3 regions of the Streptomyces sp. NPDC107471 genome follow, and region 3 is predicted to be linked to each of the others. Evidence: riboswitches for the same ligand, from Rfam matches in the RefSeq annotation. Region 3 holds a riboswitch; each other region holds the start of a gene.
What was found. Region 3 has a riboswitch for cobalamin ahead of nicT (Nickel transporter NicT). Riboswitches for the same ligand answer to the same signal wherever they lie in the genome.

Region 1 (2,191 bases), on a different contig from region 3:
CTATCGCTCCGGCTGCCAGCAGCACCCAGGCGAGATCTTCGGGGCTGCAGGCGACCGCGATCTCGGCCAGCCGTTGAAGAGCTGCGTAGCTGGCGGGGAAGGCTGTGTCCAACTGCGGACACAGATGGTCCATCACCTCGGACCACACACCACTCGGATCGGCCGCGAAGCGGTCCAGGAGACCACGCACGTGCTCGGCGGAACCACACGCGTCGGTGAGCGTCGACCAATCCGTCATGCGTTCATCCAACCAGGCGGCTCAGGACGGACCGCACCGGGTGAGAACGACTCCGAGACCCTTCACCGAACTGCGGTCAGAGCTGACGCAAGACAGCCAAGAACGGCCGTCCCCGCAGGTACTGAGACATGATCGTCTTCCTGCAGCGAAGGCCGGCCTGACGGAGGGTCTCTCCGACGAAGACGAGATCGCAAACTCCCTACGCCGCCGGCCCAGACCTCACCAGCGATCCGTCGCCCCCATCGGCAGGGGCTGCCCGCAGCAACTGGCCCAGCGGCGACGCGCCTCGCTGGGGGCAGTTGAGGTGTTCGCAGCCGTGGATCGGCCAGAACTCCAGCACCTTTGCTCGCTACTCCGTGGCCGCGCGGTCCGACCGTACGACCGGCTTGATAGCCTCGGCGGGCCAGTCGAGCCACACCCGAGGCCAGGGAATCCGGTGCGAATCCGGAACTGACGCGCAGCGGTGAGGGGGACGGGCGGGGCACGACGCCACTGGGAGACCGGGAAGGCGCCCCGGCCGGACGAACCCGAGTCCGAAGACCTGCTGGCACCTCCGCGCCCCGGCGCGGGGGAAACCCGTAGGCCAGGCTCCGCGAACGAGCCCCGACCCCCGAGGCATGCCCGTGCTCCGCATACCCGCCCACCTCCGTACTCCGGCCCTGCTGCTCACCTCCGCCCTGCTGCTCTCCGCCTGCGGCTCCGCCGACGGCGACGACGCGAAGACCGAGAAGGCCACGGCCGCCGGCTACCCCGTCACCATCGACAACTGCGGTCACAAGACCACCCTGAAGTCGGCCCCGCATCGGGCTGTCTCCCTCAACCAGGGCACCACCGAGATCCTGCTCTCCCTCGGCCTCGCCGACCGCCTGGCCGGTACGGCGACCTGGACCGACCCGGTGATGAAGGGCTTGGAGAAGGCCAACGCCACCGTCCCGCGCCTGGCGGCCAACGCGCCCTCCTTCGAGAAGGTCCTGAACGCCGAACCCGACTTCGTCACCGCCTCGTTCGTCTCCACTCTCGGCGAGGGCGGCGTCGCCACCCGCCGGCAGTTCGAGAAGCTGGGCGTGCCGACCTACGTCTCTCCGTCTGACTGCTCGGCAGGCAAGGACAACGACAGCGGCGGCGACGGCTCGCGCAGCAAGCCGCTCACGCTCGAAGCCGTGTACGGCGAAATACGCGACCTGGCACGGGCGTTCGGTGTCGAGGGGCGTGGCGAGAGGCTCATTGCGGAACTGAAGGGGCGGGTGCGCACGGCCACCGCCGAACTGCACGCCTCCGACGTCTCCCTCATGTACTGGTTCGCCAACTCCCAGTCGCCCTACCTCGCCGGCTGCTGCGGCGCCCCTGGCGCCATCACCCGGGCGGTCGGCGCGAAGAACGCGTTCGCCGACACCCATGACGAGTGGCCGCAGATCGGCTGGGAGACCGTCGCCGACCGTGACCCCGACGTCATCGTCATCGGCGACCTGACCCGCAGGCAGCAGACCGCGGAGACCGCGAAGGCGAAGATGCGGTTCCTGGAGACGAACCCCGCCACCCGCAACCTGAGCGCCGTGAGGAAGAAGCGATACGTCCTGCTGAGCGGGCAGGCGATGAACCCGTCCATCCGCACGGTCGAGGGGATCGAGAAGGTCGCGGCCGGTCTGCGTGACTTCGGGCTCGCCAAGTGAACGTCCGCGCAATGGTGTTGACGGGCGGCGGACTGGTCGCGCTGCTCGCCTCGATCGCCGTCGCCGTGACCATCGGCCCCGCCGACATCTCCACCGGCGATGTGTGGGCGTCCGTGGCGGCCCATCTCGGCTTCGGTGAGCGCTCGTTGGCTCCGCTGCGGGACGGCATCGTGTGGAACCTACGCATGCCGCGGACCCTGCTCGCCGCGGTGTGCGGGGCCGGACTCGCCGTGTGCGGCGCGGTCATGCAGTCCCTGCTGCGCAACCCCCTCGCCGACCCCTT
Region 2 (2,191 bases), on a different contig from region 3:
GTCTCCGGTTCGGTGATGGGCGCGGGCCTCGGCCGCAAGGGCGGGGTCGTGCGCTGGTCGACGGCCACCCGGATGTTCGTGGCCTGGGGCCTCACGCTCCCGGCGGCGGCCCTGGTGGGCGCGCTGGCCGAGTCGGTCACCGACCTCGGCGACTGGGGCACGGCGGTCGTGGCGGTCTTCCTCATCGCCTCCAGCGCGGCGATCTGGAAGATCTCGCGGCGCGAGGTCGTGGACGCGTCGAACGTCAACGCGACCGACGAGCCGGCCGGCGTGGTGACCACGGCCATCGCCGCCGTGATCCCGCCGCCCGCGGGTCCCGTGGCCGAGGAACTCACGGCCACGATCCCGGCCCCGCCCGCCACGACGGAACCGGCCGCCCCGCCGGCCGCCGTCTGAGCCCGCAGTCCTAAGGAAGCCTCACCATGCAGATCGACTGGGAAGCACTCGGTTCCGTCTTCGGCGTCAGCCTCGTCGTCACCGTGGGCCTCGTGGCCCTGTTCACCCTCGGCATCATGGGCCTCTCCCGTCAGGAGCGGGCCACGGCACAGGGCGGCTCGGCCGCCCTCGCGGTCACCGGCGCCTACGCCTGCTTCGCGGCGTGCACGGCGGCGGTGGCGTACGGGATCTATCTGATCGTGGCCTGACGGCACTCCCGTCACTCGACGGCCGGGCGGGCACGGAACCTCGGTTTCCGTGCCCGCCCGGCCGTCTTCCATGACCGGCGATGTGGGGTTCTGCACACTCCCCCGCCGCAGGTCAACAGCAAGTTGACGGGTCTCGAAGGCCCGTGGTGGACTGCCGGAGCCATATACGGCGGCAGAAGAGGAAGCCGGTGCGAATCCGGCGCGGTCCCGCCACTGTCACCGGGGTAGACACCCCCGGGAGCCAGGAACTCTCGCCGCCGGACTCGTCGAACCAGGGCGTGGACACCCTGAGTGAGGACATGACGCGATGCTCGCCTGCCGATCGACCAGCAGTACCAGGCACTTGAACGACCCCGCGATCGGCTGACCCGATGCGAGCCGATCGCGTTTTCGCGTACGGCGCTGCCGCCGGTCTGATCGGTGACCTCCTGCTCGGCGACCCCCGTCGCGGGCATCCGGTCGCCGCGTTCGGGCGGGCCGCCGGGGCCGTGGAGCGGGTGCTGTGGCGGGACCACCGGGGCTGGGGCGCGCTGCACACCGCCGTGTGCGTGGGCGGCGCGGTCGCCCTCGGCGCCGCCGCGGAGCACGCCGTACGTCCGTCCCGTGCCGCCTCCGTCGTGCTCACCGGCGCCGCCACCTGGGCCGTCGTGGGCGGGACTTCGCTGGTGCGGGAGGCCCGGCACATCGGACGGGCGCTGGCGGCCGGGGACGTCGAGGCGGCCCGGGCCCGGCTGCCCCATCTGTGCGGGCGGGACCCGCAGGCCCTGGACGCCGACGGGATCGCGCGGGCGGTCGTGGAGTCCGTTGCCGAGAACACCTCCGACGCCGTCGTGGGGGCCCTGGTGTGGGGGGCCGTCGGCGGGGTGCCGGGGCTGCTCGGGTTCCGGGCCGTGAACACGCTGGACGCCATGGTGGGTCACAAGTCGCCCCGGTACCGGCGTTTCGGGTGGGCCTCGGCCCGGCTCGACGACCTCGCCGGGTGGCCGGGGGCGCGGCTGACCGCCGTGCTCGCCACGCTCGCCGGAGACGATCCGCGGGGTGCCGTGCGGGCCTGGCGGGAGGACGCGCACCGGCATCCGAGCCCCAACGCCGGTCCGGTGGAAGCCTCGTTCGCGGGGGCGCTGGGCGTCAGGCTCGGGGGGACCCTCTCGTACGCGGGGCGGGTCGAGCACCGGCCGGTGCTGCACCGGGAGGGGCGTGCCGTCGCCCCGTACGACATCGAGCGCGCGGCGCGGTTGTCGCGGCGGGTCGGGCTGCTCGCGCTCGGCGTCGGTGCCGTGGCGCGGGCCTTGGTGAAGGGGCGCAGCGCATGACGGGTGGAGGGCTTCTCGTCGCCGGTACCACCTCCGATGCCGGCAAGAGCGTGGTCACCGCCGGGATCTGCCGGTGGCTCGTGCGGCAGGGGGTGAAGGTCGCGCCGTTCAAGGCGCAGAACATGTCCCTCAACTCCTTCGTCACGCGCGAGGGCGCCGAGATCGGGCGGGCCCAGGCCATGCAGGCGCAGGCCTGCCGGGTCGAGCCGACCGCGCTGATGAACCCCGTGCTGC
Region 3 (2,191 bases):
GGGACGGCGGCGGTGCGCTGCTCGGCGGTGTGATCGACGGCCTCGGGGCGGTCGGCGGCGTGGAGAGCGCGGAACAGGCGGTGGCGGCCAGGAGCCCGGACAGGGCGACCGCGGAGGCGGCGGCGCGGGTGGCGCGGGGCGGGGTCATGCTTCAGGTGATCACCGGGTGCCGGGACGTCACCAGCGGTCCGGGCCGTACGGGTTACGCGGTCACCCCTTCAGGAGACCTGCTGCAACAGCCCGCGCACCGCCTCGTCCACCACCCGGTACCGCACGACCCGGCCCTCCTTCTCCCCGGCCACCACCCCGGCCGCCCGCAGCAGCCGCAGCGCCTGGGAGACGGCGGGGTCGTTCATGCCGGTCGCGATCGCGAGGTCGGAGACGGCCAGCGGGCCGGTGCGGTGCAGGGCGAGCAGCAGGGACAGCCGGTTGGGGTCGGCGAGCAGGGCGAAGCGGTCGGACCAGGTGCGGACGTGTCCCGGGTCGCCGATCGCGGCGATGGCGTCGCACACCCGGTGTCCGTCGATGGTGCGGCGGTCGGCTCGGTCGGCCGGGACGAGGTGCATGGCGCACATCCTCGCAGGCGGCCATGTGTGATCTTCCATACCTGCGCAGGTGTGCAGCTATGCAGGAACCCCCGGCCCCGCCTACGGTGGGCGGGCCGTGGTGCTCGGGAAACCGGTGACGACCCCTCAAAGGTCCATACCGGTGCGGCCCTCGCCACTGTGATCGGGGAGTCTCCCTCCCACGTCCCTCGCGGGACAGCCACTGGCCGTGACCATCAGGCCGGGAAGGCGGGCCGGGAGACGTACGACCCGTAAGCCAGGAGACCGGCCACGGCAGCTCACGCGTTCATCCACGAGGTGCTGGAGTGACCACCGTATGACCGACCCTGCCCTGCCCAAGGTCTCCGCCTCGTTCCGCTGGCGGCGCGAGGACACCGTGAAGACGGCCGGTCTGATGGCCGCGATAGCCGCGCTGCACGTCCTCGCCTTCGGCATCCTGTTCCTGCTCGTCGTCCCCGGCCACTACGAGGTCGGCGACAAGGCCTTCGGCATCGGGCTCGGCATCACGGCCTACACCCTCGGGATGCGGCACGCCTTCGACGCGGACCACATCGCCGCGATCGACAACACCACCCGCAAGCTGATGGCGGACGGCCAGCGGCCGGTGTCGGTGGGGTTCTGGTTCGCGCTCGGCCACTCCAGTGTGGTGGTCCTGCTCGCCGCGCTCATCGCGGGCGGCACCCAGCTCGCCGGCAAGGTCATGAACGAGGGCTCGGGCACCCACCAGGCCCTGGGCTTTCTCGGTACGACGATCTCCGGCACGTTCCTCTACCTCATCGCCGCCCTCAACCTGGTCGCCCTGGTGGGCATCCTGAGGGTCTTCCGGGCGATGCGGGCGGGGTCCTACGACGAGCGGGAACTGGAGCAGCACCTCGACTCGCGCGGGTTCATGAACCGGGTGCTCGGCCGGCTCACCAGGTCCATCACCCGGCCGGGGCAGATGTACGCGCTGGGCTTCCTGTTCGGGCTCGGCTTCGACACCGCCACCGAGGTCACGCTGATGGTGATGGCCGGCTCGGGCGCGGCCGCCGGACTGCCCTGGTACGCCATCCTCTGCCTGCCGCTGCTGTTCGCCGCCGGCATGAGCCTGTTCGACACCCTCGACGGCACGTTCATGAACTTCGCCTACCAGTGGGCCTTCTCCAACCCCGTCCGCAAGGTCTTCTACAACCTCGCCATCACCGGGCTGTCCATCGCGGTCGCCTTCTTCATCGGCACGATCGAGCTCGTCGGCGTGCTGCACGACAAGCTCGACCTCACCGACGCCCTCACCACCTGGATCGCCGACATCGACCTCGACAACGTCGGCTACGTCATCGTCGGCCTGTTCGTGGTGGTGTGGGCGGCGGCGATCGCCTACTGGCGGCTCGCGAAGGTGGAGCAGCGCTGGGGCGTCAGCAGTTCTTGAGGGACCAGATCGGGCTCCAGTTGTAGGAGTTGCTGCTGCCGCCCGCCGGTACCGAGGTGACGGTGCCACCGTCCTGGCCGTAGAAGCGGGCGGTCGCACCGCCGGTCTGGGAGTTGCGGTAGGAGCCGGTGCCGACCCAGTTGGACAGGGTGTAGGTGTCGCAGTAGTAGAAGTAGTAGACGACGTAGTTGCCCTGCGTGGCGTCCCAGGTCGCGGT

Region 1: it holds a riboswitch for cobalamin, as region 3 does, so the genes downstream of both, ACZ66S_RS38295 (ABC transporter substrate-binding protein) here and nicT (Nickel transporter NicT) in region 3, are expected to answer to the same signal.
Region 2: it holds a riboswitch for cobalamin, as region 3 does, so the genes downstream of both, ACZ66S_RS30095 (cobalamin biosynthesis protein) here and nicT (Nickel transporter NicT) in region 3, are expected to answer to the same signal.

Annotation. Positions count from the first base shown of each region.
Region 1 covers NZ_JBVJPC010000017.1:39,344-41,534, reverse strand. Annotated here, with positions in the region: gene ACZ66S_RS38300 (hypothetical protein) at 1-238, opposite strand, end outside; cobalamin riboswitch at 626-801, shown strand; gene ACZ66S_RS38295 (ABC transporter substrate-binding protein) at 856-1,908, shown strand; gene ACZ66S_RS38290 (FecCD family ABC transporter permease) at 1,920-2,191, shown strand, end outside.
Region 2 covers NZ_JBVJPC010000009.1:425,272-427,462, reverse strand. Annotated here, with positions in the region: gene ACZ66S_RS30105 (inorganic phosphate transporter) at 1-396, shown strand, start outside; gene ACZ66S_RS30100 (hypothetical protein) at 423-644, shown strand; cobalamin riboswitch at 775-914, shown strand; gene ACZ66S_RS30095 (cobalamin biosynthesis protein) at 1,016-1,957, shown strand; gene ACZ66S_RS30090 (cobyric acid synthase) at 1,954-2,191, shown strand, end outside.
Region 3 covers NZ_JBVJPC010000005.1:407,471-409,661, forward strand. Annotated here, with positions in the region: gene ACZ66S_RS19265 (hypothetical protein) at 1-148, opposite strand, end outside; gene ACZ66S_RS19270 (ArsR/SmtB family transcription factor) at 219-566, opposite strand; cobalamin riboswitch at 648-853, shown strand; gene nicT (Nickel transporter NicT) at 883-1,974, shown strand; gene ACZ66S_RS19280 (hypothetical protein) at 1,961-2,191, opposite strand, start outside.